DNA from 3 places in the Vibrio alginolyticus NBRC 15630 genome. Region 2 is predicted to be linked to each of the others. Evidence: riboswitches for the same ligand, from Rfam matches in the RefSeq annotation. Region 2 holds a riboswitch; each other region holds the start of a gene.
What was found. A riboswitch is a leader RNA that binds a small molecule or an ion and turns the genes downstream of it on or off. The one in region 2 is predicted to bind thiamine pyrophosphate.

Region 1 (10,859 bases), 390 kb from region 2:
GCTTTCCCGGCACAAAAGCGGGTGCGGTAGAGGTAGCGGCTTCAACCAATGGTCAGTTAACACCGCCAATCATGGGTGCAGCAGCATTTTTGATGGTGGAATACGTCGGTATCTCCTACGTTGAGGTGATTAAAGCTGCCCTACTTCCAGCGCTAATCTCTTATATTGCTTTAATTTACATTGTTCACCTTGAAGCATGTAAAGCAGGCATGACAGGCCTTCCTCGTCGCCACAACCCAACACTAGTACAAAGTCTGCTGTCCTTTACTGGCACAATCTTAGGATTGTGTGTGATCAGCGCATTGGTTTACTACGGAGTGGGTTGGACAAAGGACGTCTTTGGCGATGCCGCGACACCAATTGTTACCGTCGCACTATTAATCGCGTACGTTGGGTTGGTGAAAGTCTCAGCAAATCACGTGCAAGATGGCGCAATTGAGATTGATGCAGAATTAACAGAAGTACCTGATCCTGGCCCAACCGTTAAGTCAGGCTTGCACTACCTACTCCCTATCGTCGTATTGGTTTGGTGTTTGACTGTCGAACGTTTCTCACCTGGCCTTTCGGCATTCTGGGCAACGGTGTTCATGATTTTCATTTTGCTGACTCAACGTCCGTTGATTGCACTGCTGTCAAAGCAAGGTGACATGCTTCAGCAAACCAAAGATGGCTTTGTCGATCTTGCCGAGAGCTTAGTTTCTGGTGCGCGTAATATGATTGGTATCGGCGTTGCAACCGCGGCAGCGGGCACCGTTGTTGGTGTTGTTACACTAACGGGTATCGGCCTAGTGATGACCGACTTCGTCGAGTTTATCTCTGGTGGCAGTATCATTCTTATGCTGCTGTTTACCGCCATCATTAGCTTGGTTCTGGGGATGGGTCTGCCAACAACGGCGAACTACATCGTGGTCTCTACGCTAATGGCGCCGGTTATTGTTACGCTCGGCGCGGCGCATGGCTTGATTATTCCGTTGATAGCGGTGCACTTGTTCGTTTTCTACTTTGGTATTTTGGCCGACGATACCCCACCTGTAGGTCTTGCAGCTTTTGCAGCAGCCGCAATTGCGAAATCAGATCCAATTCGTACCGGTATCCAAGGTTTTACTTACGATATTCGAACCGCTATTTTGCCGTTCATGTTTGTGTTCAATACCCAGTTATTGTTAATGGGGATCGACTCTTGGTGGCATTTGGCACTCACGGTCATCTCATCGATCATTGCAATGCTGATATTCTCTGCGGCAACTCAAGGGTGGTGGTTCACGCGTAACAAGTGGTGGGAAACAGTCCTATTATTAGTACTGACGTTTTCGTTTTTCCGTCCAGGTTTTTGGTGGGACATGCTGTACCCAGCGAAAGTTCTTTCTCCTGGCGTTGAGGTAGCTCAAATCACGGAAACACTAAATGTAGGAGAATCATTGGAGTTACGTGTTGCCGGTGAAAACCTTGAGGGCGACTACATTGAGAAAACGGTTCGTCTTCCATTCGAAGACAGTGCGACAACAGCAGACGCACGTATTTCATCTATGGGTCTGATGCTGACCGAAAGTGACAACAAAATGATTGTCGATATGGTTGAATTTGGTAGTCCAGCAGAGTCCGCAGGTATCGACTTTGATTGGGAAATCAAGTGGGTTATCCAGGATGCAGACCGTCCGATGAAAGAGTGGGTGTTTGTACCATGCTTAATGATTTTGCTGGTGCTTGCCATGAACCAAAAACGTCGTGCTCGTAAGGAACAATTGAGCGCATAACCGATTTGGCCCCGAGGATAAAGGGGCCTTAATGAGAGACATTGAATGTACAAACAAATTCTTGTTCCGGTTGATCTAAATGACCAAGGCTTTTCAGACCGAGCGGTTGAACTAGCGGTTTGGCAGGCAAAGCAAGCAAATGCTCAAATCCATCTTCTGACGGTACTACCTGGTATTCACATGTCGATGGTTGCCACATACTTTCCGAAAGATGCTGCGGCCAAAATGAAGCAAGACGTGAAGCAGCAACTAAAAGCTTTCGCTAATGAGCATATTGCTGAAGATGTGGTTTACCAAGTGCATGTTGCTGAAGGCAAGGCCTACGCGACCATTCTTGATTATGCAGAACGTTTAGGCGCAGATCTCATCATTATGCCAAGCCACAAGCGCTCTAAAATCAATAAAGTAATGCTTGGCTCTGTCGCGAGTAAGGTTGTGGAATATTCTCCAATCAATGTGATGGTCGTAAAACCGCAAGGCTAAGTAAATACAGAAACGAAAAAGGACGCTAACATTAGCGTCCTTTTTATATTAAACAAGTAAGGGTTATGCCATCACTGGGTAATCGGTATAACCTTCTGCTCCACCCAAATAAAAATGTTCTGGTTTCGCCTCATTAAGAGGTGCATTTTTCTTAAATCGCTCAACTAAATCTGGGTTTGCGATAAAGGGAACGCCAAATGCGACCACATCAACTTTGTTTTCTGCAATTGCTGTTGCCGCTTCTTGTGCACTGTAGCCCACGTTCGCCATTAAGTGACCTTGATAGTTTTCGCGTGCTGGCTTGAGAACATCTGCTTTTTGTACGCCTTTCAGATCCGCACGCATCACGTGCCAATAAGCAAGATCGAAAGAATTAAGTTGCTCTGCTAAGTAACTCACCAAGCCAACTGGATCACTGTCTTTCATGTCATTAAATCCATTTAGCGGAGATGTACGCAGACCGACTCTTCCAGGTCCCCACACCTCAACGACTTCTTTCACTATCTCAAGTAAAAATCGAGCACGATTTTCAACCGAGCCACCGTATTCATCGGTACGTAAATTTGAACCGTCACGAAGGAAGTTATCAATAAGATAACCATTGGCGCCATGTATCTCGACCCCATCAAAGCCGGCTTTCTTGGCGTTTTCTGCACCTTGTTTAAACGCCGCAACAATGGAAGCTATCTCATCCACTTCGAGTGCTCGTGGTACCGTATATGCTTGCTTACCCGAAGGGGTATGGACTAATTCATCACGAATGGCCAATGCGCTCGCCGCTACAGGTGTTTTTCCTTCATTCAGATCAGGATGACAAGCTCGTCCCGCATGCCAAATTTGCAGTACAATCTTACCGCCTCTCTCATGAACCGCATCCGTTACCTTTTTCCAAGCTGCGATTTGCTCTTCGCTGTAAATGCCCGGCTCTGCCATGAAAGCAGACGTACCTTCCATCACCATGGTGCATTCAGCAATGATAAGTCCGGCACTCGCACGTTGAGCGTAGTATTCAACCATAAGGTCATTAGGAATATGGTCCGCACCAGCACGAGCTCGCGTTAAAGGCGCCATAATGGCACGGTTATCTAATGCTAATTGACCGAGTTCGATAGGAGAAAATAAGTCTACAGAGTTGGACATGTTGTTTACCTCAAATGACAATAACTTGATGGCTAAGGATGAGGTGCCAGACTATAATCAGATTAATATTGAAACAATATGGATAATTGAAAGTGATTGTTCGCAATTTAGAAACAATTGACTTTAGAACGCTTTCTATCTTTGTCACAAGCTGTCGACTACTGAGCTTAACCAAGTGCGCACTGGAGTTAAACCTACCAAAATCTACTGTTAGCAAAGCCATAACCAAACTCGAACAACACTTTGAAGCCAAACTGCTAGAGCGCACAACCCGAAAGTTAGTGATCACCGAAGCTGGCCAAATGGTTTTAGAGCGTGCTGCAAGCTTAGTTGAGGAATTCCACTCAATTGGCCATGACGTTCAGGAGATGGAACAACAGATCCAAGGCCGGCTGCGTATTTCCGCGCCACCAGCGTTGGATGCGTATATGGCGGAGCACATCTTTTTGCCATTTTTAAAACAATGGCCAAAAGTACAAATTGCGTTAGAAGCATCGAACGATTTTGTTGATCTGTTTTCACACGGCTTTGATATGGCAATTAGAGTCGGTCAGATAGTTGATGATCGATTAATCGCGAAAAAATTAGGCTATACCACTCGAGTCCTGGCTGCTAGCCCTGAGTATTTAGCTGAGTTCGGCGTACCTGAAACGCCAGAAGACCTGACAAAACATAACTGTTTGAGGTATCAATATGTTTCAGAAATAGGACCTTGGACGCTGATCTCACACGATAATACCGTCAATGTTTCAATAACCAGTAACTTCTCAAGTACAACTGTAGAAGCAATATTGAAAGGCGCACTTAAAGGACTAGGCATCGCTAACTTACCTGTGCAGAACATGACGCAAGAGCTAGAAAGTGGCACCTTAGTCAGAGTGTTACCGCAATGGCACACGGTACCAATGCCTATTTATTTAGTGTATCGTCCTGGAGCAAACCGCCCACGGCGTGTACAAGCAATGATTGACCATATCATGAGCTTAAGATCTCAATTTGAATTTGGCCCTCGGCATGGTTTGTGTTGCGGAGAAGCATAACCTAGCAACTATCAGGCACTAGCATGCTGCTCGGATAAATGCCGCAAGCTTCTCACTAGCATGCTGTTCACTCAATGCAGACATATCACCCGCGGCTTCCACTTTACCATCTGCCACAAACACAAAGTGGCTGGCAATCGCTTTGGCATCGCTTAAATGGTGCGTGACCATCAATACAGTTATTCCCCGCTCTGCTGCGAGTTTTTTTACCAAGCTCAGCATCTCTTCACGCAACACCGGATCAAGCGCCGAGAACGGCTCATCCAATAGCCACATGGGATGAGGCTGAACAAAACAACGCGCTAAGGCAACACGTTGACGCTGGCCACCAGAAAGATGCTCTGGCAAACGGTCGAGGTACTCTGCAACACCAACTTGCTGCGCGGCTTGTTCAATCTGACGATTTTGGTCCACCGTAAGCTTTAGCCCTGGGTGTAAGCCCAAACCGATGTTGTCACGCACCGATAAGTGAGCAAACAAATTGTGCTCTTGGAACAACATAGAGAACGGACGCAGATAAGGCTCTTTACGCACAATGGACTCACCATCAACACAAATATCACCACGGTCAGGATGGATGAATCCTGCCACCAACGCCAGCAAGGTTGACTTCCCTGCCCCACTTGGTCCCATCAGCGACACAATCTGTCCTTGCTCAATCGTTAAGTCAAAACGAAACAGTTCACGTTGGTAGGTGTACTGCACATCATCCAACACTAACATTACGCTCTCTCCTTCGTTTTCAATACTTTCTCAATCAAGGCAAAACAGCCCACACTCAACAACAATAGGGTCACCGATACCACCGCAGCTGCGTCCATCTGATAACTGCCAAGCAACTGGAACAAATACAGAGGTAAGGTACGAAACTCTTGTCCACCAAACAGTGCTATGGCACTTAAATCCCCTATTGCAAACATAAAGCTGATCGCAAACGCATGTGCAAACGGCTTGCGTAGCGCCTGCCACTCCACCACTTTAAACCGTTGCCAGCCACGCATGCCTAAGCTGGCACATACATACTGATACTGTTGTTCAATGTGCAGCATTGGCTGCGCTAGCGTTTTGATCACGTAAGGCAAAGCCATCAAACCGTTCACCAAAATCACGACAAAAAATGCCAAGCTAAAAACATCGGTAAATGCGCGCAGTAGTAAGAATAAACCGGTGCTAATCACCAGACCTGGAGTCACCAAAATAACGGTGCCGATTAACTCAATCTGATCGGCTCGCGTGTTTTTGTACTGCAACCGCCAACGGCGACTGGTCAATAGTATGGACACCCCTGCAGCGACCGCAAGCGCGCTAGCGACACAGGCGACTTTGAGGGAGTTCAATAGCGCAGACCAAAAACGCTCATCGGTTAATACTGTCCAAACTTGTTGGTTGATGCCACTCAGTAACACCATCAATAACGGCGGTATTACCAGTAAAAAGGCACCTATGATCCAAAAGCTATCCCAAGCTTTTGACCACCCATGATCCTTCGTTAAATATTGCTGTACCGATGTGCTTCCAGCACTGATAGAAACAGGCCTTGTTAACTTCTGCACTCCAATAGCAAGCAGTCCACATAACAGCATCTGCCACAGCGCCAATAACGCCCCAGCTTGTAAATCAAAATCAAACTTAATCGCTTGGTAAATGGCCAATTCAATGGTGGTGGATTTTGGCCCGCCCCCCAACGCCATTACAGTGGCAAAACTGGTAAAGCACAACATAAACACCAACCCACAAACGTGGGGAAGCTGCTGCCTTAAACGCGGCCATTCTACCCAACGAAACTTATCCCAATGGCTCATCCCAAGATGCGCGCAAAGCTTATGCTGCTCGGCAGGAATAGACTCCAAGGCTTGCAGAAGCAATCGTGCCGCGTAAGGTAAATTAAAGAACACATGGGCGAGTAAAATGCCGTTCAAACCGTAAATAGAGAATGGCAGTTTAGTGTCGAAACTTTGCAACCACTGCGCCAACAAACCACTGTTGCCATAAATCGCTAACAGCCCAAAAACACCAACCAAAACCGGCAAAACCAGTGTCGATGCAAACAGCTTAAGCAGTAATGATTTACCAATAAATTGGCGACGCGAAAGTGCGTGCGCTACTGGAATGGCAAAGCCAACACTGAGCAATGTGGAAAGAAACGCTTGGTAGAAACTGAACTTGGTGACATGTTGATAGTACGGGTCGCCCCATACCACAGACACATCAAGTGAAGGGGCTTGAACAATCAAAGCACCTAGGGCAGAAATAACAAAGGTCGCGATGATCATCGCGACCCCTAAACCTATTTTTGGAACAGAATTCAAAGGTAAAACCTATCTCATTCAGATGAGGATGGAAACGTCAGCTAAAACGTCAATGCGCTTTGCCATTCGCGAATCCAAGACTTACGCATTTTTGCCACTTCATCAGCACTAAAGCTCAACGACTTGCTTGGAACACTCAAAGTTTCAAAACCTTTAGGTAACTCAACGTCAGTGACTGGGTACATCCAGTTACCCGTTGGCATCGCCGATTGGAACTCATCACTTAAAATGAAACTCATAAATTGATCAGCAAGTTCTGAATTTTTTGCCCCTTTCACTTTGGCGGCTACTTCAACTTGCATGTAGTGGCCTTCAGCAAAATTCGCCGTAGCAAACTTCGAATCGTTTTCCGCAATTAAGTGGTACGCAGGTGAAGTGGTGTAAGAAAGCACTAAATCGGACTCACCATTGAGGAACATAGAATACGCCTCAGACCAACCTTTCGTGACCGTTACGGTTTTGCTCGCTAGCTTCTGCCACGCTTGCGTCACATCGTCGCCATAAATAGATTTCATCCATAGCATTAAGCCTTGGCCCGGCGTTGAAGTCCGCGGATCTTGGTAAATCACTTTCAGATCGTCGCGCGTTTCCACCAGCTCTTTCATGCTTTTCGGCGGATTAGCCAGTTTCTCTTTGTTGTACACAAACGCGAAGTAGCCGTAATCGTACGGTACAAACGTCGTGTCACTCCAACCGTTTGGTAACACTGTGTTAGCCGTATCCACATTGTGCTCGGCAAGCAGACCGGTTTTCTTCGCTTCTGCCATCAGATTGTTATCCAAACCTAACACGATGTCGGCTTTGCTATTACCGCCTTCAAGACGAAGACGATTCAGGATCGACACACCATCGTCTAATGCCACGAAGTTAACGTCACAGCCACATTTTGCTTCAAAAGCTTGCTCGATTTTAGGACCCGGCCCCCAATCTGCGGCAAAAGAGTCGTAGGTATAGATGGTTAATGTGTTTTCAGCGGCAAACGCTGAAGTAGAGGCGATTGCAGCTAAGGCAATCAGATTTAGAGTGGGTTTCACTGCTCGCTCTCCATGAGTATTTCAGAGAAATAAGTTGAGCGGCACAGGGTTTGAGGCGGCTATTAAGGATTTCCAATATCCAGACTCAATTCCTACGCCAGCATTATCTGGTTCAGGTAATACGGGTCCCTAGTTAAACACTTAGGTCTCAGCGCCCCAATGCATTGATTGACTCAATGCTAAATGGGTTTGCTCCCCGATGAGTTGGATGGATTGTAAAGGTATTTGAGTGGTTACACAATCAGCTCACGAGCGCTGGTCATAACCCCAACGAGGCACCAAACCTTGCTCAATACCTAAGTGGTCAAGAATTCTTGCCACCATAAAATCCACTAAGTCTTCAATGCTCTTTGGCTGATGGTAGAAGCCCGGAGCTGCTGGCATGATGGTGACGCCCATTTGCGACAGTTTGTGCATGTTCTCCAGATGTAGCGTTGAAAATGGTGTTTCGCGAACCACGAGCAACAGCTGCCCGCGCTCTTTCATTACTACATCAGCGGCCCGTTCGATCAAGTTGTCCGACATACCGTGTGCTATGGCCGCAACGCTTCCTGCTGAGCATGGGCAAACCACCATTTGCTTAGGTGCAGCAGAACCAGACGCAACCGGCGAGAACCAATCGTCTTTACCGCAAACGGTGATGTTATTTGGATTGCAGTTCAGGTGCTCTACCAACGCTTGCTTTGCGGCTTCTGGCCCACTTGGCAGCTTAAGGTTGTGTTCGGTTGCCATCACGACACGAGCCGCCGAAGAAATCAGAACGTAGACATGATAATCCGCCGCAACCAAGCATTCTAAAAGACGAAGGCCGTAGGGAGCACCAGAAGCCCCCGTTAATGCCAACGTGATGGCTTTTTTGTGAGAGGGTTGTGTTTTGTTTTGCATATCAATCAGGCTTTTTGTTTTAACTGCTCAAGAAGTTTTCCGTGAATACCACCAAAGCCACCGTTGCTCATGACTAGAATTTGGTCACCTGGTCGCGCACGTTCGACGATCTTGGCTACAAAGTTATCTATATCCGCATCGACAAACGCTGGCTGTTTGCATTGGTCGGCAATGTCTTGCACAGACCACTCGATATTATCTGGCTGGAACAAGAAGACTTCATCTGCACTGTGTAGTGACTCTGCAAGTGTGTTTTTGTGTACACCACGCTTCATGGTGGCAGACCGCGGCTCTAACACAGCAAGGATGCGTTTTTCACCTACCTTGTTACGCAAACCACCGACAGTAAGTTCAATTGCCGTTGGGTGATGCGCAAAATCATCGTAAACCGTCACACCTTGTTCTTCACCTTTCAGCTCTAAACGGCGCTTGGTATTGATGAAACGCCCTAATGCCTGGCAAGCAAGATCCGGAGTGACTCCAACATGTCGTGCAGCAGCGATTGCCATCAGCGCATTATCCACATTGTGGTCACCCACCAAATTCCATTCGACGGTACCAACCTTCTCGCCTTGCAACGCAACGTCAAATTTTGAGCCATCAAGCACTAATTTGTGCGCTTGCCAGTCACCATTCTCACCAGAGAACTGTTTTTCAGTCCAGCAGCCACGCTCTAATACATCCGCTAACGCTTGATCTTTCCTCGGCGCTAAGATCAATCCATTGCCCGGTACAGTTCGCACTAAATGATGGAATTGGCGCTTGATCGCTTCTAGATCATCGAAGATATCAGCATGATCGAACTCAAGGTTATTCATGATTAAAGTGCGAGGATGGTAATGCACAAACTTAGAACGCTTATCGAAAAAAGCACTGTCATATTCGTCGGCTTCAACGACAAAAAACATGCTTTCACCCAAACGAGCAGACACTCCGAAGTTACCGAGTACCCCACCGACTAAGAAACCCGGTTGATAACCACAATCTTCAAGTATCCAGGCAAGCATGCTCGACGTGGTCGTTTTCCCATGTGTACCCGATACCGCCAATACCCAACGATCATGCAGCAAAAACTCGTTGAGCCACTGCGGGCCAGAGGTGTAACGCATGTTAGTGTTGAGCACATGCTCGACACAAGGGTTGCCACGGCTCATCGCATTACCAATCACCACAAGATCTGGTTGAGGGTCGAGTTGAGACGGGTCAAAGCCTTCAATAATTTCAATACCTTGAGACTCAAGCAGTGTGCTCATTGGCGGATAAACGTTGGCATCAGAACCAGTGACTTTATGTCCTAATTGGCGCGCTAGAATCGCTGCGCCGCCCATAAATGTGCCACAGATACCCAAGATATGAATGTGCATAAACTAAACCTTGTAATGCGTTTGTTAATGCTTTCATTATCGCGATTACCGCCTGAAAAGCGAGTGACTTTAGCCTTCTTCTTGCAGTCCCTTTCACAAATATGACAAGGTTGAACACAGACTGTACAACCTCTTGCTTACTGATGAATCCCTCAAACAAGTCTACAAATAAATTGAGATCTCAAACAGTTACTTCATTACCATTAAAAAGATCTGCGACTTAAACTTACATCCAGCGCAATCGTTTAACATCCATAAAGAGATGCTCACTTGCGCACTACCCCCAATGAAATGAAAATGTAAGGATTAACCATGTCAGGACTGCGCACCCTAGGCGAGTTCATTGTCGAAAAACAAGCGGATTTCCCCCACGCTAGCGGTGATCTATCATCCCTTTTAGCCTCCATTCGTTTAGCTGCAAAAATCGTTAACCGCGAAATCAACGCAGCGGGTCTCGGTGATATCACTGGTGCTGTAGGCACGGAAAATGTCCAAGGTGAAGATCAGCAAAAGCTCGATGTTTACGCGAACGATAAGTTCAAAGCCGCGCTTGAAGCTCGTGATCAAGTGTGTGGCGTTGCCAGTGAAGAAGAAGACGAAGCAGTTGCGTTCAATAAAGAACTCAACCAAAACGCCAAATATGTAGTACTGATGGACCCACTTGATGGTTCTTCTAACATCGATGTGAACGTCTCTGTTGGTACTATCTTCTCGATTTACCGTCGTGTTTCTCCAATCGGTACTCCACCAACTGAAGAAGACTTCCTACAACCTGGTCACAAACAAGTGGCTGCGGGCTACGTAATTTACGGCTCCTCCACCATGTTGGTATACACAACTGGTAACGGCG
Region 2 (10,859 bases):
TTGGTCAATGCCACCAATCGCGACCGTCGGAAAGCCAAGCACATAGTCACTATCTGCTTTGTCTTTTGAAGGATGGAAAACCGACTCCGCGTTTCCATAAGGAATGCTATCAATCAGCTTTTGATACAGAGCCAAGCGCACCAAACCTTGTGGTTTCGATGGCATCTGTTTTGTGGTGGTTGGGAAAATATGCCCTAGCGCGATGTAACTAGGATGAATTTGTACGATGCGCAGTAGCTCATAATAACCATGAGTAGAAAGACCAAGACGAATGCCGGCTTTAGTTAGCTGAGCCAAATTCGATTCTTCTATGTCTTCTTGTCCTAGGTGAACACCATAAGCGCCATGCTTGATTGCCAACTGCCAATAGTCATTGATGAACACTTGTGCTTGATACTGACGACCTAGCTCAATTGCTCGAATGATCTGTTGTTCTAAATCGGCTTGTTGTGGGTCCTTGATTCGCAGTTGAATAGTGTTGATGCCTAGTGGCAGTAAACGCTCAATCCAAGCAACGTCATCAACGACTGGGTAGAGCCCTAGACTTTGCTTGGTTAGAGTTGGAAAGCTAACACTCTCACCTTGTGCAGACCAACCAACTTGAATACCTAGTCGGTTATCCTCCAGTACAGGTGTGGGGAAATCATCAAATTGGTCAGCCCACTGAGTAGAGCGTCCCTCGTCAAGGTTGTCGTTCAACAGTGTTTCACGTGAAACATTCGCTTGTTGAGTTAGCATTCCTTGAGCAAGTGTTAACGCATCTTCGATAGGAAAATCGAGTACTGTCAGCGTTACTATCCAAGCAAGGTGATGTTCGGGATCGAACATTGCGTTGGGTTTGGACTTAACGGAAAGCGCTCTCACTTCGTCGTTAATTGGGTGACGCCAGATATCAAGCTGAAGCACTTTCTCCTTTTCACCGAAAACCTGAGTATCAGCAATACCAATATAAATCGCTTTCGACGGTTGCTTAGCACACGCTTCTACCGACAAAGCAGAACGGTAATAGAGCACAAGTGAACTCTCATGCTCAGAGTCATAATCATCAATGAGATCAGTCGTTATGTGTGTGGTCTGTTGGCCGCGAACAAGCTGAATAGATTGAGTTGGGCTCACACCCAACTCAATGTCTTCAATGCTAAAACCCTGTTCTTTCGCCAACAACAAACATTGCTGAACGAAACCTGTCAGTTCAATCAACGATGACGGAATAAGGATTTTGCTCATTAGTCACTTACCTCAGCATGTGCTGCTGGGTGGTATAGCTCGGAACCTGACTCTCTAAATTCTTGCGATTTCTGACGCATCCCTTCAAGAGGATCATCTAGCATTTTAATCGAGATAGCTTGGTCCGCAGCAACTTGCTCAGTGTCTTTCGCGTACTCTCGTACCTCTTGCGAAATCTTCATCGAGCAGAACTTTGGTCCACACATGGAACAGAAGTGAGCAACTTTGCCGGACTCTTGAGGCAAGGTTTCGTCATGAAAAGCGCGCGCGGTATCAGGGTCGAGCGACAAGTTAAATTGGTCTTCCCAGCGGAACTCGAAGCGAGCTTTAGAAAGCGCGTTATCACGAACTTGTGCACCAGGGTGTCCCTTCGCCAAATCCGCGGCGTGCGCAGCAAGCTTGTAAGTGATCATGCCTACCTTAACGTCTTCTTTGTTCGGTAAGCCAAGGTGTTCTTTAGGCGTTACATAACAAAGCATCGCACAGCCATACCAACCAATCATGGCAGCGCCAATACCTGAAGTAATATGGTCGTAACCAGGAGCAACGTCTGTCGTCAATGGGCCAAGGGTATAGAAAGGAGCTTCATGGCAGTGCTCTAACTGTTCTTCCATGTTCTCTTTGATCATGTGCATTGGAACATGACCAGGACCTTCGATAATCACCTGTACGTCGTATTCCCACGCTATCTTGGTTAACTCACCAAGGGTACGAAGCTCTGCAAATTGCGCTTCGTCGTTAGCATCGGCCACCGAGCCAGGACGCAGACCATCACCGAGAGAAAGTGCCACATCATACTTAGCACAGATTTCACAGATCTCTAGGAAGTGGGTATATAAGAAGCTTTCTTGGTGATGCGCTAAACACCATTTCGCGATGATAGAACCACCACGAGAGACGATGCCAGTAACGCGTTTTGCAGTCATTGGCACATAACGAAGTAGTAAACCGGCATGGATAGTAAAGTAGTCAACGCCCTGCTCTGCTTGCTCAATCAGGGTATCGCGCATCACTTCCCAGTTAAGGTTTTCCGCAACACCATTCACTTTCTCAAGCGCTTGATACATTGGTACGGTACCGATCGGAACCGGACTGTTACGTAGAATCCACTCGCGAGTTTCGTGGATGTTACGTCCAGTAGAGAGATCCATAACGGTATCGCCACCCCAGCGCGTTGCCCATACTAACTTCTCTACTTCTTCCTCAATCGAAGAAGTGACCGATGAGTTACCGATGTTGGCGTTCACTTTGACCAAAAAGTTACGTCCAATGATCATTGGTTCGGATTCTGGGTGGTTAATATTGGAAGGGATAATAGCGCGACCTTCGGCGACTTCTTTACGCACGAATTCGGCGGTAATATCTTTTGGTAGGTTCGCTCCGAAGCTTTGACCCGGATGCTGTTGATTCAGCACTTCATCGCGATACTTGGCACGCCCCATGTTTTCACGCAGCGCGATGTATTCCATTTCTGGGGTAATAATACCTTTGCGAGCATAGTGCAATTGGGTCACACAATGGCCATCTTTGGCACGTCGAATACGTGGTAGATTACCGTAACGAAGATCGTCTAGTGTTTCGTCTTCTAAGCGTTCTTTGGTGTACACCGAGCTTACTTCATCAAGTAGCTCAGTATCGGCACGCTCTTCAATCCACCCTTCTCTCAGCTTAGGTAAGCCGCTATAGAGGTCTATGGTGTGCTCTGGATCTGTGTATACACCCGAGGTATCGTAAACGCGTACTGGCTCATTAGGTTCGAAAATAGGCGCTTCTTTTGTGCCTCCAATAAGGCTATCAGCGAGTGATATTTCACGCATGGGTACACGAATATCTGGACGTGAGCCTTCTACGTAGACTTTGCTTGAATTGGGGTACGGTTGTACCGAGAGTGTATCAATGAACTGTTTTGCTTCCAGTCTCGCTTGTTTGCGACTCGACATAGCATTTTTCCTTGCTTTGTTATACTAGATAAAAAGTAATTGGATAAAAATGCTTGGCGGATAGATGCGACAAGAGGAGTCAAATTAAGGCTAGTTAAAGCTTACGATATTTGCCTGTAACAACATTCGACTTTTGATAGATCAACCAGAAAGAACTCCGGTGTGAATATCTTCTCTTGTTCCCTTCGCAGATTCTAATCTGATCAGGTTCAACGGATCCCGAATTAACGGTCTCAGCCTTATGGCACTCCGACAAGTGATGTCAGTATATAAAAACGGCTTGGTGAAACCAAGCCGACCTGTTCAATTTTTAACTACTTTGCTAGCTGCGCATCAATAATTGAAAGCCTATCCACGCCGCTGAAATACTTAACACTACATTCAACAATACGTTCAACCCCATCTTAAAGAAAGCGCCCTGCTGCATAAGCAACACATTATCCATCGAGAAGGTGGAAAACGTCGTTAGTGCCCCTAAAAAACCCAAGCCAATCACTTGTCGCCAAGGTTCCGTTGCCAAAAGTTCATTATCGAAAGCTGCTATCAATAAGCCCATCATAAATGAGCCAACAACGTTAACGGTTAACGTACCATATGGAAAACCACGCCCCAATAAAATGACACAAAGTTCAGAAATTAAGTAACGAGAACATGCACCAAATGCACCACCCAATGCAATAAAACCCAAAACGGATAGTTGTCCCATAATTCCCCCAGAAAAGTTAATGGCGACATTGTAATCAAATTTACGGCAATAGTGATTATACAATCTTAGAATTCAGCAAAGTATAGCGCTTAAAACTTATCAAGATTTTAAAAGTTACAGGAGTCACTTTACTTCGATGTAACCCATCAACCCCGTCTTCATGTGTTCAATTACATGACAATGGTACATCCAACGCCCTGGGTTATCTGCAACAAATGCCGCTTTCGCACTGCCGCTTTTTCCAAGTAAGACCGTATCGGTATGAAACGGTTCGTCGAGTTTTTTGCCATCTAACTCAAGAACCGTAAATGTGTGTCCATGAAGATGAATAGGATGATGATATTGGGTGACGTTCTTTAGGTTGAAGATATAGGTTTTTCCCATCTCCAATGTTGAAAGCGGCGCTGGAATATTATCTTTGCTCATTCCTTCCCAAGCCCGTTTGTTCATCAGCCAGAATTGGGGGATCGCTTTGCCCGATTTATCAGCAGGAGTGATCGCCCCCTCCCACTCAAACACATAATCGATTTGCTCTGCATTTTTCAAATCGAGAGCTGGCACAGGGTTGAGAGGTAACAAAGGCAGTTTCTGGTTGCTCGGCAAGTCAGACTCAACAACGTCAAACTCGCACAAAGGGAATGGGAAGCGTCCTTTCATTCGACGCACATAAACACGTGTTCCAGCCTTCGGAGCAATCAATCCGACATCCAACCTCATTCCTGGACCAATTTTGTGCTGAGTGAGCTTATAAGGCGCTTTAACAGGATTACCATCAATAGCAATAACCCAAGCCTCTGCACCTTCAATAGCGATCGGGTAAGTAATGGTATTATCGACATTAGCAATTCTTAATCGCGTGGTAGCATTCTGCTTCAGCGCATAAACAGGTTCATGCACACCATTGACGCTACTCCACTCTCCGGGAGTCCCCATACGAGCGCTCAAGCGCGGTACCATAAGGTTCTTCCACTGACCTTGTTTGTCTAAATGCCAATGCTTTAGAACTATTTCCTGTTCTTCATCAAATAGAACAGGCTCAGCCTCTTCAACGATAATTAACCCAACTAAGCCCATACCAAGTTGCTTAACGCTATTCATATGGGGGTGATACCAAAACGTGCCTGCATCTGGCGGTGTAAATTCATAAACGAATGTTTCACCCGGCATGATAGGCGGCTGGCTTAAGAAAGGTACACCATCCATTTCAATAGGGATTCGCAAGCCATGCCAGTGAATTGTAGTTGGCTCTGAAAGCTTGTTGGTGAATCGGATAATAACTTTCTCACCTTGGCGACAGCGAATCGTAGGCGCTGGAATCGAACCATTAAATGCGAGTACGTCTGTGTTAAACCCTGGGACCAATTCTGCAGTAGAAGGCTCTGCAGTGATATCGTATATATATTGCCCCTGCTTATTAGTGCTCCTAGATAGAGAACATGCAGGTAGAACGGTAAGCGCGGAGATTGCTAAGGATGATTGAAGAAAGCGTCGACGAGATATATCCATACATAGTTACTCATTAATCCAGATCGGTTGAGTGTAACTAAATATAAATAGTGATTCCCCTTTATTATTAAAATTTCGGGCCACTGATCATTACAGCTAACTGTAGTTTCGTTCGTTCAGTAGATTAAATGCAGCCAAAGTACAGCAGAAAGCCATACTTACGGGATAAGAGTAGAAATAAGCTATAATAATGAGAAGAAACCAGATACAAAAAAGGCTCTGACCTAAGTCAGAGCCTGATATATGGCAGGGGTGGAGAGATTCGAACTCCCAACACGCGGATTTGGAATCCGCTGCTCTGCCAATTGGAGCTACACCCCTATAGAATTTTCATATTCTAGATTTGACAAAACCTCGCATAAGCGAGGTTGTCGATATTAAGTGGCGGAGTGGACGGGACTCGAACCCGCGACCCCCGGCGTGACAGGCCGGTATTCTAACCAACTGAACTACCACTCCGCAGTGGTATCACTCGCTTTAATAAGCAAGCGTCCGCTTTTGTCTTCACTTTTCGAAAAAGTGAAAATAAAACTAAAGCCTGGCGATGTCCTACTCTCACATGGGGAAGCCCCACACTACCATCGGCGCTATTTCGTTTCACTTCTGAGTTCGGCATGGAAATCAGGTGGGTCCAAAACGCTATGGTCGCCAAGCAAATTCTTTAATCTGGAAAGCTGTTTCTTAATTCTCGTTACTACACATTCAACGTTCTTTCATTGAGTCCATCAAAACCCCTTGGGTGTTGTATGGTTAAGCCTCACGGGCAATTAGTACAGGTTAGCTCAACGCCTCACAACGCTTACACACCCTGCCTATCAACGTCGTAGTCTACGACAACCCTTTAGGATACTTAAAGTATCAGGGAGAACTCATCTCAAGGCTCGCTTCCCGCTTAGATGCTTTCAGCGGTTATCGATCCCGAACTTAGCTACCGGGCAATGCGTCTGGCGACACAACCCGAACACCAGAGGTTCGTCCACTCCGGTCCTCTCGTACTAGGAGCAGCCCCTTTCAATTCTCCAACGCCCACGGCAGATAGGGACCGAACTGTCTCACGACGTTCTAAACCCAGCTCGCGTACCACTTTAAATGGCGAACAGCCATACCCTTGGGACCGACTTCAGCCCCAGGATGTGATGAGCCGACATCGAGGTGCCAAACACCGCCGTCGATATGAACTCTTGGGCGGTATCAGCCTGTTATCCCCGGAGTACCTTTTATCCGTTGAGCGATGGCCCTTCCATTCAGAACCACCGGATCACTATGACCTGCTTTCGCACCTGCTCGAATTGTCATTCTCGCAGTCAAGCGGGCTTATGCCATTGCACTAACCTCACGATGTCCAACCGTGATTAGCCCACCTTCGTGCTCCTCCGTTACGCTTTGGGAGGAGACCGCCCCAGTCAAACTACCCACCAGGCACTGTCCGCAACCCCGATAAGGGGTCGACGTTAGAACATCAACACTACAAGGGTGGTATTTCAAGGACGGCTCCACGCAATCTAGCGACTGCGCTTCAAAGCCTCCCACCTATCCTACACATGTAGGGTCAATGTTCAGTGCCAAGCTGTAGTAAAGGTTCACGGGGTCTTTCCGTCTAGCCGCGGGTACACTGCATCTTCACAGCGATTTCAATTTCACTGAGTCTCGGGTGGAGACAGCGTGGCCATCATTACGCCATTCGTGCAGGTCGGAACTTACCCGACAAGGAATTTCGCTACCTTAGGACCGTTATAGTTACGGCCGCCGTTTACCGGGGCTTCGATCAAGAGCTTCGACCGAAGTCTAACCCCATCAATTAACCTTCCGGCACCGGGCAGGCGTCACACCGTATACGTCATCTTGCGATTTTGCACAGTGCTGTGTTTTTAATAAACAGTTGCAGCCACCTGGTATCTGCGACTCTCAATAGCTCCATCCGCGAGGGACTTCACCGTCGAGAGCGTACCTTCTCCCGAAGTTACGGTACCATTTTGCCTAGTTCCTTCACCCGAGTTCTCTCAAGCGCCTTGGTATTCTCTACCCGACCACCTGTGTCGGTTTGGGGTACGATTCCTTACAATCTGAAGCTTAGAGGCTTTTCCTGGAAGCATGGCATCAATGACTTCACTACCGTAGTAGCTCGACGTCGTGTCTCAGCCTTAGAAAGAGCCGGATTTACCTAACTCTTCAGCCTACGCACTTGAACCTGGACAACCGTCGCCAGGCCCACCTAGCCTTCTCCGTCCCCCCATCGCAATTGTAAGAAGTACGGGAATATTAACCCGTTTCCCATCGACTACGCCTTTCGGCCTCGCCTTAGGGGTCGACTTACCCTGCCCCGATTAACGTTGGACAGGAACCCTTGGTCTTCCGGCGAGGAGGTTTTTCACCCCCTTTATCGTTACTCATGTCAGCATTCGCACTTCTGATACGTCCAGCATGCGTTACCACACACCTTCAACCGCTTACAGAACGCTCCCCTACCCAATGCACTAAAGTACATTGCCGCAGCTTCGGTTTACTACTTAGCCCCGTTACATCTTCCGCGCAGGCCGACTCGACCAGTGAGCTATTACGCTTTCTTTAAATGATGGCTGCTTCTAAGCCAACATCCTGGCTGTCTGAGCCTTCCCACATCGTTTCCCACTTAGTAGTAATTTGGGACCTTAGCTGGCGGTCTGGGTTGTTTCCCTCTCCACGACGGACGTTAGCACCCGCCGTGTGTCTCCCGGATAGTACTTACTGGTATTCGGAGTTTGCAAAGGGTTGGTAAGTCGGGATGACCCCCTAGCCTTAACAGTGCTCTACCCCCAGTAGTATTCGTCCGAGGCGCTACCTAAATAGCTTTCGGGGAGAACCAGCTATCTCCAGGTTTGATTGGCCTTTCACCCCTAGCCACAAGTCATCCGCTAATTTTTCAACATTAGTCGGTTCGGTCCTCCAGTTGATGTTACTCAACCTTCAACCTGCCCATGGCTAGATCACCTGGTTTCGGGTCTATATCCAGAGACTGAACGCCCAGTTAAGACTCGGTTTCCCTACGGCTCCCCTAGATGGTTAACCTTGCCACTGAATATAAGTCGCTGACCCATTATACAAAAGGTACGCAGTCACAGGACAAGCCTGCTCCTACTGCTTGTACGTACACGGTTTCAGGTTCTATTTCACTCCCCTCACAGGGGTTCTTTTCGCCTTTCCCTCACGGTACTGGTTCACTATCGGTCAGTCAGTAGTATTTAGCCTTGGAGGATGGTCCCCCCATATTCAGACAGGATATCACGTGTCCCGCCCTACTCGATTTCACTGAACACACGTCGTCAACTACGGGACTATCACCCTGTATCGTCGGCCTTTCCAGGCTGTTCGTCTAACGCGTGTAAAGCTTAAGGGCTAGTCCAATTTCGCTCGCCGCTACTTTCGGAATCTCGGTTGATTTCTTTTCCTCGGGGTACTTAGATGTTTCAGTTCCCCCGGTTCGCCTCGTTATGCTATGTATTCACATAACGATACTTACTTATGTAAGTGGGTTTCCCCATTCGGAAATCCCAGACTCAAATGGTTTTTACTACCTAATCTGGGCTTATCGCAAGTTAATACGTCCTTCATCGCCTCTGACTGCCAAGGCATCCACCGTGTACGCTTAGTCACTTAACCATACAACCCGAAGGAGTTTCGAGTTGATGTTCAAATCACCAAAGTTGTCTCTCATTATTTGAATGAGCGAGAGACATTTCGATTTTGCCGGACTCAATTTCGAATAATCACTTAAAAGTGATATTCCCAAGAACACTTGAATGTGTTTTTTGGTGTTTGTCATAAAGACAAACATTGAGAACTTTACAAACAATCTTAAAGATTGTTTTGTCAGCTTTCCAAATTGTTAAAGAGCTAGATTTTCTGATGAAAACCATTTTTAAAGATTCTTTTTCAAGAACACTTAAAGATGGTGGAGCTATGCGGGATCGAACCGCAGACCTCCTGCGTGCAAGGCAGGCGCTCTCCCAGCTGAGCTATAGCCCCATCAAGGTGTCGATACTGTCGCCAATTCCTTGGAAAAGAAATTGGTGGGTCTGAGTGGACTCGAACCACCGACCTCTCGCTTATCAGGCGAACGCTCTAACCACCTGAGCTACAGACCCAGTATCGTCTCTTTACTTTATAAACCGTATCAATCTGTGTGAACACTCATCGCAATAATCATCGTTTAAGGAGGTGATCCAGCGCCAGGTTCCCCTAGCGCTACCTTGTTACGACTTCACCCCAGTCATGAACCACAAAGTGGTAAGCGTCCCCCCGAAGGTTAAACTACCTACTTCTTTTGCAGCCCACTCCCATGGTGTGACGGGCGGTGTGTACAAGGCCCGGGAACGTATTCACCGTGGCATTCTGATCCACGATTACTAGCGATTCCGACTTCATGGAGTCGAGTTGCAGACTCCAATCCGGACTACGACGCACTTTTTGGGATTCGCTCACTTTCGCAAGTTGGCCGCCCTCTGTATGCGCCATTGTAGCACGTGTGTAGCCCTACTCGTAAGGGCCATGATGACTTGACGTCGTCCCCACCTTCCTCCGGTTTATCACCGGCAGTCTCCCTGGAGTTCCCGACATTACTCGCTGGCAAACAAGGATAAGGGTTGCGCTCGTTGCGGGACTTAACCCAACATTTCACAACACGAGCTGACGACAGCCATGCAGCACCTGTCTCAGAGTTCCCGAAGGCACCAATCCATCTCTGGAAAGTTCTCTGGATGTCAAGAGTAGGTAAGGTTCTTCGCGTTGCATCGAATTAAACCACATGCTCCACCGCTTGTGCGGGCCCCCGTCAATTCATTTGAGTTTTAATCTTGCGACCGTACTCCCCAGGCGGTCTACTTAACGCGTTAGCTCCGAAAGCCACGGCTCAAGGCCACAACCTCCAAGTAGACATCGTTTACGGCGTGGACTACCAGGGTATCTAATCCTGTTTGCTCCCCACGCTTTCGCATCTGAGTGTCAGTATCTGTCCAGGGGGCCGCCTTCGCCACCGGTATTCCTTCAGATCTCTACGCATTTCACCGCTACACCTGAAATTCTACCCCCCTCTACAGTACTCTAGTCTGCCAGTTTCAAATGCTATTCCGAGGTTGAGCCCCGGGCTTTCACATCTGACTTAACAAACCACCTGCATGCGCTTTACGCCCAGTAATTCCGATTAACGCTCGCACCCTCCGTATTACCGCGGCTGCTGGCACGGAGTTAGCCGGTGCTTCTTCTGTCGCTAACGTCAAATGATAGTGCTATTAACACTACCACCTTCCTCACGACTGAAAGTGCTTTACAACCCGAAGGCCTTCTTCACACACGCGGCATGGCTGCATCAGGCTTGCGCCCATTGTGCAATATTCCCCACTGCTGCCTCCCGTAGGAGTCTGGACCGTGTCTCAGTTCCAGTGTGGCTGATCATCCTCTCAGACCAGCTAGGGATCGTCGCCTTGGTGAGCCCTTACCTCACCAAC
Region 3 (10,859 bases), on a different replicon from region 2:
TGTTAGAAGGTGTTGGTAATGAAGCGCATACAGAGATTCTTGCTCATACCATGATGAACACGATGTTCGTTGCTCAATCACACCGTGAAGATGTGGTTGTTCACTTGGTTTTAGAAAGCACAAAAGATTTCTCACGCACCATTACTATTCGCTCCAACGACATCACCAACATTGGCGGCTTCCATGAGTCAACCTTGATTGCAGCAGTGGCTCGCGCTTTGGATGCTTCGGTTGGTATGGGTAAAGAGCAACTTCGTGAAGTCGAACCTGGTATTACCGTTCGTACAGTGAGCTTTGAACGCCTAGTACAAGAACTGGCAGAAGATCACCAACTATATATGCTGGATAAGAAAGGCGAATTTGTTCGTGATGCAGAAATTGGTGAAAATCCATGTTTCTTGCTAACTGACCATATACCGATGCCGAAAAAGTCTTTTAACAGCTTAAAGCGCCTTGGCACAGAGAAGATCAGCTTAGGTCCTAAGATGCTTTTCGCTTCTCAGTGTGTAGTATTGATCCACAATGAGTTGGACATACGCGAATTCTAGTTATTCGCGCACACGTTGCTAGATAATGAAAGAGGACTCTATTGAGTCCTCTTTTTGTTTCTATAGTAATGCTAAGTTTACTTACCACCAATGCTCAAACGAGCAAAACGAACGTCTGGCGAGAAGAAAGTTCGGCTATCGTTAATTAGCTGAGTATCACCTACTGCCTCAACTTCTTGCAGCATATTGTAGAAGTTACCCGCTACCGTGATCCCACGAACTGGTTGAATGCGCTTACCATCACGGCACAAGAAACCACTCGCGCCAAATGAGAAATCACCACTCACTGCATCCGCACCAGAATGGACACCTTGAAGTTCGACTAACTCTAGGTACTCACCCGCTTTTACTTCTGACGCACTGCTGTTACCCGTCGCAATCACTTTGTGATTCGCTGATACGTCTAGGCTCGATTTTGCACCGCGAGCGGCACTTGCTGTCGAGACTGCGCCCAAGTAACTTGCGGTCTGGCTGTTGTGTAGCAAGGTTTTCAACTCACCATTAGCAATCATGACATTATCTTGAGTAGCGAAGCCTTCACTATCAAAACTCGCGATTGCCATACCATTTGGCATGTAAGCCGTATCAGTAAAGGTAATTAAATCACTCGCAACACGTTGACCAAGCTTGTCACCCAGTGGCGTAATGCCTTTCATCGCGCTTACGCCAGAGAAAGCACTGCCGAAAGCACCGAATAAACTTGCTAGCGCATTGATGTGGAAGATAGCAGGGTAGTTACCCGTCGCAACCGGTGCGCCTTCAAGAAGATCGCGAGCAAGGTTGTAGCCACCCTCGATACAGTAAGCTGGATTCAACTCATCAAAACGGCGACCCAGTGACATTCTACCCGCCATTGACTGTTTGCCGTCTTTTTCAAACAAGGTATACGCGTAACAAGTGAACGAGCGCTCGAAGTGTTGACACAATGTGCCTTGAGTATTGGCAATGATCAGTTGTGTTTCGCCATCGCTGTAACCATTGTAAGGTGCGCTAGAGGCGTGAGGCAGAGCCACTACGCCTTGCTCAAGAGCGAGAGACAGTTCGATTTTTTCGTCAACAGAAGTTGTATCTTCTTGCGCAATCTCAGCAACATCAGTCGCGATTTGACTGTTCACGCAACTAATCGTCTGATGTTCATCTTGCTTGGAAAAGCGAGCGCTTTGCAGTGCGTTGGTCAGCATCAAATCCAAGCTTGGTTGCTCTAACGACTCAGAATAGCTTGTTGCAACACGCGCATCTTTCACAACACGAACACCCAGAACTTGGCTTGAGCTTACTTTGTACTCATCCAGCTTTCCTTGGTTCGCTTTCAAAGAAAAGCTACTGTTACGGTTTACAATGACGTCCGCTTCTGCACCTTGGCGTTTTGCTTCTGATAGGACGTAATCAACCGCATTAAGAAGTTGTTGTTCTTGGCTCATTAGTTACCGCCTCCTACCAGAATGTTATCTACTTTCAGCGTTGGCTGACCGACAGTTGTTGGTACTGAACCACTCACGGAACCACACATGCCCGGCGCAAGCGCCATGTCTTTGCCGACCATGCTGATTTCTTTCAACACTTTTGGACCCGTGCTGATCAGCGTTGCTGTTTTCAGAGGCTTGGTGATTTTGCCATTTTCAATGAGGTAGGCTTCACGAACAGCAAAGTTAAACTCCCCCGTACCCGGTTGAACAGAGCCACCGCCCATCTTCTTCGCATAGATACCACGTTCGATGCCTGCCAGCATGTCATTAAGTGAATGCTCGCCCTCTTCGATAAAGGTGTTACGCATGCGCGAGGTTGGTGCGAACTTGTAGTTTTGACGACGACCAGAACCCGTAGGCTCATAACCTGTCTTCATGCCACCCATTTTATCGACCATGAAGCTGGTTAGCTTACCGTCTTTGATCAGTTGAGTGCGCTGAGTCTTCATACCTTCATCATCAATGTGAATCGAGCCCCATTCGTTGGTCATGGTGCCATCATCGACTGCATTCACTGCGGTGTGAGCAACCATTTCGCCCATCTTGTCGTGGAAGACTGATGCTTTCTTCGCAACTGAAGTGGTTTCTAGCAAGTGACCACATGCTTCATGGAAGATAACGCCGCCAAAGCCGTTACCAATCACCACCGGCATTTCACCCGATGGACAAGCATCCGCGCCAAGTTTTACTAACGCTTGCTGCGCGATAGTTTGACCTAGCTCTTTGGCATCAAGCTGTTCACTGAATTCCCAACCAGCAAGAGCGCCAGGACCTTCCATACCAGAAGACTGCTCATTACCTTTTTGCGCGACAGTGTTACCAGCAACACGAATGTAGTGGCGAGTATCGTCAACGTGTAGACCTTCTGAGTTGAAGATAGACACTTGTTGCTCGCGCTGAAGAACGCTGCCAATAAACTGGCTGATATGTTCACTCTCAGCACGTGCGGCTTGGTCAACTTTCAATAGAAACGCGATTTTTGAATCTAGGTTAGCATCCTTACCTAGCGGCATGCGGCAACCATGTTGGATTGGGTAGCGGTTCAAATTCAAAGAACCCGCTGACGCGATTTGCTCACGCTTGTCTTTTGCAGCAAGCAGCGAGGTTACGCGCTTTAGTTCGGCTTCATCTGTGCTGTTGGTGTAACCGTAAAGCACCTTATGACCGAAAAAAAGACGAATACCGATACCAAAATCGATACCCGAGTTAACCTTATCCACTTCACCAGATGCGATCTGGACAGTGTTGGTTTGGTGATGTTCAACGAATAGTTCAGCGAAATCAGCCCCCAAAAAGAGCGCATGATCGATCACTGACTTCGCTGTTACAGAATTAAGCATGAAGTCTCCTTGCTCGATGATCGTCTTAGCCTTCCTAATTAACTGTGAAAAAGTTCAACAAAGTTAAATTGGCAACACGTTAAATTTTAACAGTTTTTTAACCTTGTTTTGTGCTAATCCTTGCTTAACGAGACCACGATTATTTATTAAATATTCCAGGTTCTGCTCATTCACCAGAGCGTTGCACTAGTAAATTCCACCCAGCAAACCATTTAGGTGCTTACTTTATCACTCACCTCGCATAATTGAATACTCATTATAATTACGCTCAAAAAACGTATCCCTTCCGCAATGGTCCTGCTATCATCCGAACGAAATAGTCGGGGGGCCACACGACAAGTGTTGGCTGAGATCGAAATTCGAGACCCGTTGAACCTGATTCAGTTAGCACTGACGTAGGGAACTATGCACACTTTGCCTTTCGTCGCCCCTCTTAGGTAAGCGATAGCGATCGAAAAATCGATCTATCTGCAACGGTCAAAGTCAGTTCCTATACGTCTTGTAGTAGGAGCGACCATGACGCAGCAATCACAACCTCATTCACATCACACGCCAGCCTTGCCTACCCCTATCGTATTGACCATCGCGGGCTCAGACAGTGGTGGCGGTGCAGGTATTCAAGCCGACATCAAAGCGATGTCCGCAACCGGCAGTTTTGCTTGCTCGGTAATCACGGCGATTACTTCGCAAAATACCCAAGGCGTTTCTGCGATTTTCCCCATTCCTCTCGACCATGTAGAGAGCCAACTTGATGCAGTATTTACCGACCTCAACATCGTTGCAGTCAAAGTGGGCATGCTGGCAGATTCCAACATCATCAAAGTCGTTGCAGACAAAATTAAACAATACCAGCCAAAACACCTCGTGATTGACCCTGTGATGGTGGCCACCAGCGGCGATCTATTACTGGAACAGTCGGCAATCAGCACTTTAAAAGAAGAATTGATTCCGCTCGCAGACATCATTACCCCTAACCTACCCGAAGGCGCAGCATTGACGGGTAAGCCAATGCCTCAATCAGAATCTGAAATGAACGATATGATTACCGACCTTCGTGCGCTTGGCGCCAAAGCTATTCTGCTCAAAGGCGGTCACCTTGAAGAAAATGAAAACAGCAACGATCTGCTTATCATGCAAGACAGTGCCGAGTTAATTAGCGCCAAGCGATTTCCAACCAAAAACACTCATGGCACAGGCTGTACACTTTCTTCCGCCATTGCGTCTTATCTTGGCCAAGGCAACAACCTACACAAAGCGGTGCACCTGGGTAAGCAGTACATCAGCCAAGCTATCGCACACGCTGATGAATTGGATGTAGGTAAAGGCCATGGCCCTGTGAACCACTTTTTTGCGGGTCATACTTATGTTCGCTAACGCGATTGGCATTCAGCTTTCCGATGCTAGTCTGCGATACAAAGACAGCCAAACACCAACGCTAGCAGGGTTGAGTATGACTATTCCTGCTAATCAATGGACAGTGTTACTTGGTCGCAGTGGCTGCGGAAAAACGACGATATTGCGTTACTTAGCTGGCCTACTGGATGACCAAGTTGACTGGCATGGCGAACTCATCACAACGGATGGCGCTGCACTGCATGACCGTATCGCTTACATGGCTCAGCAGGATTTATTGCTACCGTGGTTGAATGTGTTAGACAACGTCTGCCTCAGTTCTCGATTTTCTCAAGAGCAAGCACCAGAGCAAAATAGACAACGTGCACTGGCTTTACTAAACCAAGTAAAACTCGCCGATTACGCGGATGCTAAACCAACTCAGCTCTCTGGCGGCATGAGACAACGTGTTGCCCTTGCTCGCACTCTGATGCAAGACAAGCCTCTGGTTCTGATGGATGAGCCTTTCTCTGCGTTGGACGCGGTTACTCGCCATAAGTTGCAGACCTTGTCTGCCGAATTACTGAAAGATAAGACCGTTGTTCTTATTACCCACGACCCACAAGAAGCGGTGCGATTAGCTCACCAACTCTATGTACTGCAAGGTACGCCTGCGCAAGCTCAGCACTTGGTTGTTCCGGATTCCAAGCCACCACGAGTTCTCGATGGAGAGTGCGCCGCGCTTCAACAAGCGATTTTGGATCAATTGGAGAAAGGCTATGAGTGATATGACTCAGTACAACTCCGTTTCGGCACGCGTTAGTAAAAAAGAACGCGTGACCCATCCGGCTCTACGCTTAGTTATCAGCACAGCGGTGATCTTGGGATTGTGGCAGATGGTTGTTGTGGTATTCGACATGCCAAGCTTCATCTTACCTTCACCAATTGAAGTGCTGGATAGATTAGTCACTCGTTACGATGTTCTGCTCAAACATACTTGGGTTACCGCGCAAGAGATTTTACTTGGCTTGGCGCTTGGATTATCAATGGGTTTGCTGTTCGCATTGCAAATGCTGATGTTCGAGCCGCTGAAGCGTTGGTTACTGCCAATTCTGATTGCTAGCCAAGCGATCCCTGTATTCGCTATCGCGCCAGTGCTCATGCTTTGGCTGGGTTACGGCATTGCATCGAAAGTAGTCATGGCGGCGATCATCATCTTTTTCCCCGTCACGACATGTTGCTATGACGGCTTGCGCAATACGCCAACAGGTTACCTCGACCTTGCCAAGACCATGGGCGCGTCTAAATGGCAGCTACTTCGTCATATTCAATTGCCAGCCGCCCTACCAACTTTAGCCTCAGGTATTCGTGTTGCCGTCGTTATTGCGCCAATTGGAGCAGTGGTCGGTGAGTGGGTAGGTTCAAGTGAAGGCTTGGGTTATCTGATGCTCCAAGCTAACGCTCGCATGATCATTGATGAGATGTTTGCGGCGCTGTTTATCCTCGCCGTGCTGTCTATCGCACTCTACTTCATCACCGATAAATTATTGAAAAAAGCCATCCCTTGGGAAAGCAAGTAATTGCCGAAAATAACCAAAGGAAATTGGGAAAGAAAAGGAAGAACCCCGTGAATAAAAACAAACTTATGAGCGCTGCTGCTCTACTCGCTTCAGTGGTATCAACCAATGTGCTTGCAGCAGAAAAAGAGATGACACTGATGTTGGATTGGTTCGTCAACCCAAATCATGGTCCTATCGTGATTGCCAAAGAGCGTGGTTACTTCAAAGAACAAGGTTTGAAGGTCAACATTCAAGAGCCGGCAGATCCAAGCACGCCACCTAAGTTGGTCGCGGCGGGTAAAGTCGACATGGCGATTTCATACCAACCGAGCCTAACTATCGATGTCGCAGCTGGTTTGCCACTAATCCGCTCTGCGACTTTGATTGCTACGCCACTCAACACTCTGATGGTGTTGGATAACGGTAAGAATGAAAACCTTGGCGACTTGAAAGGCAAGAAGATCGGTATTGCGATCGCAGGCAACGAAGAAGCGACAATCGGCACCATGCTAACTCAAGAGAACGTGAAGTTTTCTGACGTACAAATCATCAACGTAGGTTGGGCGCTGTCTTCGTCTCTTGCGTCTGGAAAGGTGGATGCGATTTGGGGCGGTCTACGTAACTTCGAAACCAACCAACTGGCACTAGAAGGTTATAAAGCTAAGGCCTTCTTCCCTGAAGAACACGGCGTGCCAGCGTATGACGAGTTAGTCTTCGTAGCCAATGCAAAAACCTACGACAAAGAAGCCATCAAGGCATTCAACAAAGCGCTAGAGCAAGCAACCACTTACATCGTTAACCATCCAAAAGAATCTTGGAAAGAGTTTGTTGCTTATTCACCAGACACGCTCAACAACGAGCTTAACCAACGCGCTTGGAACGACACGCTAACTCGTTTTGCTCTTCGTCCATCCGCAGTAGATCTGAAACGCTACGATGATTATGCGCAATTCATGTATTCACAAAAAATCATCGAAACACTGCCAAAAGCGAAAGATTACGTACCGAACTTTGACTAATTCTACTGACTTTGGGCTCTAAGCCTAGGGTCTTTTGATAACGAGATACCCATAATGAAATACCAAGATTTGATCGACGCTTGCCGCCAAGATTGGCAAGAATACACTGAGCATGCTTTCGTGCAGCAATTGGCGCAAGGCACTCTGGCTCAGCCTTGTTTTCTGCATTACCTAAAGCAGGATTTTCTTTTCCTAAAACAGTACGCACGAGCCTACGCATTAGCGATCTACAAAGCACGTACTTTGGATGACATGCGCCGTGCCTTACCAAGCGTACATGCATTGCTCGATTCTGAAATTGCCCACCACGTGACTTACTGTGAGCAATGGGGACTGACAGAATCCGACTTAGAAAACGAGCCAGAAGATTTCGGCACTGTGGCTTACACCCGTTACGTATTAGATGCTGGCATGACGGGCGATCTTGTTGATCTATACGCGGCACTAGCGCCATGCTCCATCGGTTATGCCGTAATCGGTAAGGTGCTGATTGAAGATGAAAAGACCGTAATCGAAGGCAACCCATATGCAAGTTGGATCAACCTCTACGGTGGTGAGGAATTCCAATCTGGTGTCGCAAAAGGGGCAGAACACTTTAATCAGTTGCTAGCAGAAATTGATATCAACAGCCAGCGCGGTCAAAACCTGATTCAGGTATTCAAAACCGCAACGCGTATGGAAGTAGCATTCTGGCAACAAGGTCTGAACGCTCAGCAAGATTAATCGGAGAGTCTCATGTTAATTGAACAAATCACCCAAGCATTAACCGCAGTACGCCAGCAAAAGCCGTTAGTCGTCAACATCACTAACTACGTGGTGATGAATAACACAGCAAACGCACTATTAGCGATCGGCGCTTCTCCAATCATGGCGCACTCCAAACAAGAGATGGCAGAGATGATGTCGTTTGCTGGCGCTTTGGTGATCAACATCGGCACCCTAGACAGCGTTTGGACGCCGCGCATGAGCTATGCCGTCGAGCAAGCCAATTCGAACGGTAAAATTGTTGTGCTCGACCCTGTCGGTTGCGGTGCAAGTTCACTGCGTACAGAGACATCGCGTGAGATCGCACGCCTTGCAAACAAGCTGATCATCCGTGGTAACGCCTCAGAAATCATTGCACTCGCTGGCGAGCAAGCACAAAGCAAAGGCGTCGATGCGTTAGACAGCAGCGACGCAGCACTTGGCGCAGCAAACTTCTTAGTCGCAGAGTATGGTGCGAGCGTAGTGATTTCTGGCGAGACTGATTACATCGTCACGAAGGAACAAACCGTGCAACTGAACAATGGTCACGAGATGATGCCATACGTAACGGGCATGGGCTGCACACTAACGGCACTGACTGGCGCTTTCGCAGCAATCGGCGACGAAACGGGCCTTGCTGCAGCAGCGGTGCTTGGCGTTGTGGGGGAAATTGCGGCTGAGCAAGCGCGAGGGCCAGGTAGCTTGCAAATGCATCTTTTGGATGAGCTTTACCAACTGGATGAAGAAACACTGGCAACACGTCTTAAATTACAAGTGAGATAAATCGCTTCTCAATGCTTTAAACGCCTCTCACTCCAACGAAAGTGGGAGGCGAAAGGAAACACAATGAACGCCTATCGTTTGTATTTGGTCACCGACGACCAACAAGATTTACCCACTCTCAAACACGTTGTAAGAAAGGCGGTAGAAGGTGGGGTCACCATGGTACAGGTGCGCGAAAAGCATGGTGACGTTCGTGAATTTATTGAACGAGCTCAAGCCGTGAAGACGATCCTTGAAGGCACTGGCGTCCCGTTAATCATCAATGATCGTGTTGATGTTGCACTTGCCGTCGATGCCGATGGTGTTCACCTCGGGCAGTCAGACATGCCAGCAGAGATCGCTCGTCAATTGATTGGCCCAAACAAGATTCTCGGCTTATCGATTGAGACTGAAGATCAACTGGCAGAGGCGGATTCTCTGCCCATTGATTACATCGGCTTGAGTGCCATCTTCGCTACGCCGACCAAAACCAACACCAAAAAACACTGGGGTATTGAAGGTTTGAAGATGGCGTTGAACACCACGTCCTTACCAATCGTCGCTATTGGTAGCATTAACGAAAGTAACATTCCGCAACTCAGCGCCACTGGTGTTCATGGCTTAGCTTTGGTTTCAGCGATTTGCCACGCAGAAGATCCAAAAGCCGCATCGGAATATTTATTAGGGTTGATGAGCTAACCTTGCTCACGCCTGAACAAAGCGCTTATGGATGAGCGCGTTTGCCTTTCAGTACTTTCAACAACCTCTCCTTTCACAACGAAGAGCTGCAATGTCACTTTCACGCTCGAATTGACAGAGCGTTGATAAGTTTTTCACGCCAGATAACGTAAGATAAGCCCCTTATTTTCACGTGGTTGAATAACCCTCAATAAAAACAAAACGCTCTCAATGAAAACCAAAAAATATGGATTGATGATGCTCGCCTTGTTTGTTCTTGGCATCATCCCAATGTCGCTGTTTGGCTCTTATCACAATCTCACTTCACAGGTGCCGGAAAGTCTGGGTATTACTTTTACTTTGCTCACAGATTCTGCTGGTAGCAAAGGCTTTTTAATTACGTTAACACTGCTACTGCTTTCTTTATTTCGCTTTAAACCAAGTCGCATTGAGTGGATACAAAAACTCTCAATGTTAGGGTTGTTACTGGTGATTGGTTTTGCCAGCAAAACGGGGCTAAAACTGATGACAGAAAGCCCGCGTCCCTACACGGAATTGCTCGCAGCAGAACAATTGATTGAGCACCCAGACGCGTTTTATCAGTTGGATACAAAGCAGCAAGCCAACGTAATTAACCAGATTTCTGAACACGTCAGTGATTGGCGAACGCGCCATTGGCAAGGCGAGAAAGACTATTCTTTCCCATCCGGCCATACGATTTTCGTTTCGATTTGTTTGGCTTTCTTTGGCGGGTTGTTCTTACAGAACAAGTGCTATATCTCTGCACTGTCATTATGGATGTGGGGAATGAGCGTCGCATATAGCCGCTTATGGCTGGGGATGCACCGCCCTGAAGATTTAATAGGCTCAGTCTTGTTTGTCGCGATTGTATTTACTTTACTCCCGACATTTCAAATTAAGAAACAGATGCCATTTGTTTCTCTCGCTTCGCGCTAATGTGAACGATTACTAGATAAAAAAGAAGCCAGCGATTCGCTGGCTTCTTGCTTTAAAACGCTACTTTTTTCTAACCATTTCTTGGTGGTTCAAACGCTGTTAGTTCTAATTCTGGGCCAGTGTATTTTTCAATACGAACCAGCGCCGAGTTCGCCGCACAGCCGTTTGCAAGTCGAGAGGTCGGAATATCCAACGTTAACACGTTACAACCGCCGTTCTTACAAATGCCGGTTTTCGGATCCAGATCCGGCCAGCCGCCTTCATGAATACACACTGAACCTTGCTTGATTCGGTCAGTCACTTCTGCACCAACCAATACTTGACCACGGTTGTTAAACGCACGAACTAAATCGCCCGTTTTAATACCACGCGCTTTCGCATCTTCAGGGTGAATCCAAATAGGTTCACGGTTTGCAATTGCGTACTCTTCGCGAATCTTCGCGTAGTTAAACTG

Region 1: it holds a riboswitch for thiamine pyrophosphate, as region 2 does, so the genes downstream of both, thiB (thiamine ABC transporter substrate binding subunit) here and thiC (phosphomethylpyrimidine synthase ThiC) in region 2, are expected to answer to the same signal.
Region 3: it holds a riboswitch for thiamine pyrophosphate, as region 2 does, so the genes downstream of both, thiD (bifunctional hydroxymethylpyrimidine kinase/phosphomethylpyrimidine kinase) here and thiC (phosphomethylpyrimidine synthase ThiC) in region 2, are expected to answer to the same signal.

Annotation. Positions count from the first base shown of each region.
Region 1 is NC_022349.1:2,685,276-2,696,134, reverse strand. Features, by position in the region: gene N646_RS12480 (TRAP transporter permease) at 1-1,754, shown strand, start outside; gene N646_RS12475 (universal stress protein) at 1,800-2,237, shown strand; gene N646_RS12470 (alkene reductase) at 2,301-3,377, opposite strand; gene N646_RS12465 (LysR family transcriptional regulator) at 3,470-4,417, shown strand; gene thiQ (thiamine ABC transporter ATP-binding protein) at 4,436-5,140, opposite strand; gene thiP (thiamine/thiamine pyrophosphate ABC transporter permease ThiP) at 5,140-6,726, opposite strand; gene thiB (thiamine ABC transporter substrate binding subunit) at 6,768-7,760, opposite strand; TPP riboswitch at 7,833-7,969, opposite strand; gene N646_RS12445 (flavin prenyltransferase UbiX) at 8,007-8,645, opposite strand; gene mpl (UDP-N-acetylmuramate:L-alanyl-gamma-D-glutamyl-meso-diaminopimelate ligase) at 8,651-10,009, opposite strand; gene fbp (class 1 fructose-bisphosphatase) at 10,322-10,859, shown strand, end outside.
Region 2 is NC_022349.1:2,299,503-2,310,361, forward strand. Features, by position in the region: gene N646_RS10555 (thiamine phosphate synthase) at 1-1,227, opposite strand, end outside; gene thiC (phosphomethylpyrimidine synthase ThiC) at 1,227-3,167, opposite strand; TPP riboswitch at 3,331-3,429, opposite strand; gene crcB (fluoride efflux transporter CrcB) at 3,490-3,873, opposite strand; gene N646_RS10570 (multicopper oxidase family protein) at 3,997-5,379, opposite strand; tRNA gene N646_RS10575 (tRNA-Trp) at 5,624-5,700, opposite strand; tRNA gene N646_RS10580 (tRNA-Asp) at 5,762-5,838, opposite strand; rRNA gene rrf (5S ribosomal RNA) at 5,916-6,032, opposite strand; rRNA gene N646_RS10590 (23S ribosomal RNA) at 6,126-9,015, opposite strand; tRNA gene N646_RS10600 (tRNA-Ala) at 9,306-9,381, opposite strand; tRNA gene N646_RS10605 (tRNA-Ile) at 9,424-9,500, opposite strand; rRNA gene N646_RS10610 (16S ribosomal RNA) at 9,567-10,859, opposite strand, start outside.
Region 3 is NC_022359.1:522,629-533,487, reverse strand. Features, by position in the region: gene trmY (tRNA (pseudouridine(54)-N(1))-methyltransferase TrmY) at 1-548, shown strand, start outside; gene N646_RS17710 (TldD/PmbA family protein) at 626-1,969, opposite strand; gene N646_RS17705 (TldD/PmbA family protein) at 1,969-3,354, opposite strand; TPP riboswitch at 3,666-3,773, shown strand; gene thiD (bifunctional hydroxymethylpyrimidine kinase/phosphomethylpyrimidine kinase) at 3,871-4,728, shown strand; gene N646_RS17695 (ABC transporter ATP-binding protein) at 4,718-5,473, shown strand; gene N646_RS17690 (ABC transporter permease) at 5,466-6,266, shown strand; gene N646_RS17685 (ABC transporter substrate-binding protein) at 6,314-7,264, shown strand; gene tenA (thiaminase II) at 7,319-7,987, shown strand; gene thiM (hydroxyethylthiazole kinase) at 8,000-8,791, shown strand; gene thiE (thiamine phosphate synthase) at 8,855-9,469, shown strand; gene N646_RS17665 (phosphatase PAP2 family protein) at 9,680-10,405, shown strand; gene N646_RS17660 (trimethylamine-N-oxide reductase 2) at 10,476-10,859, opposite strand, start outside.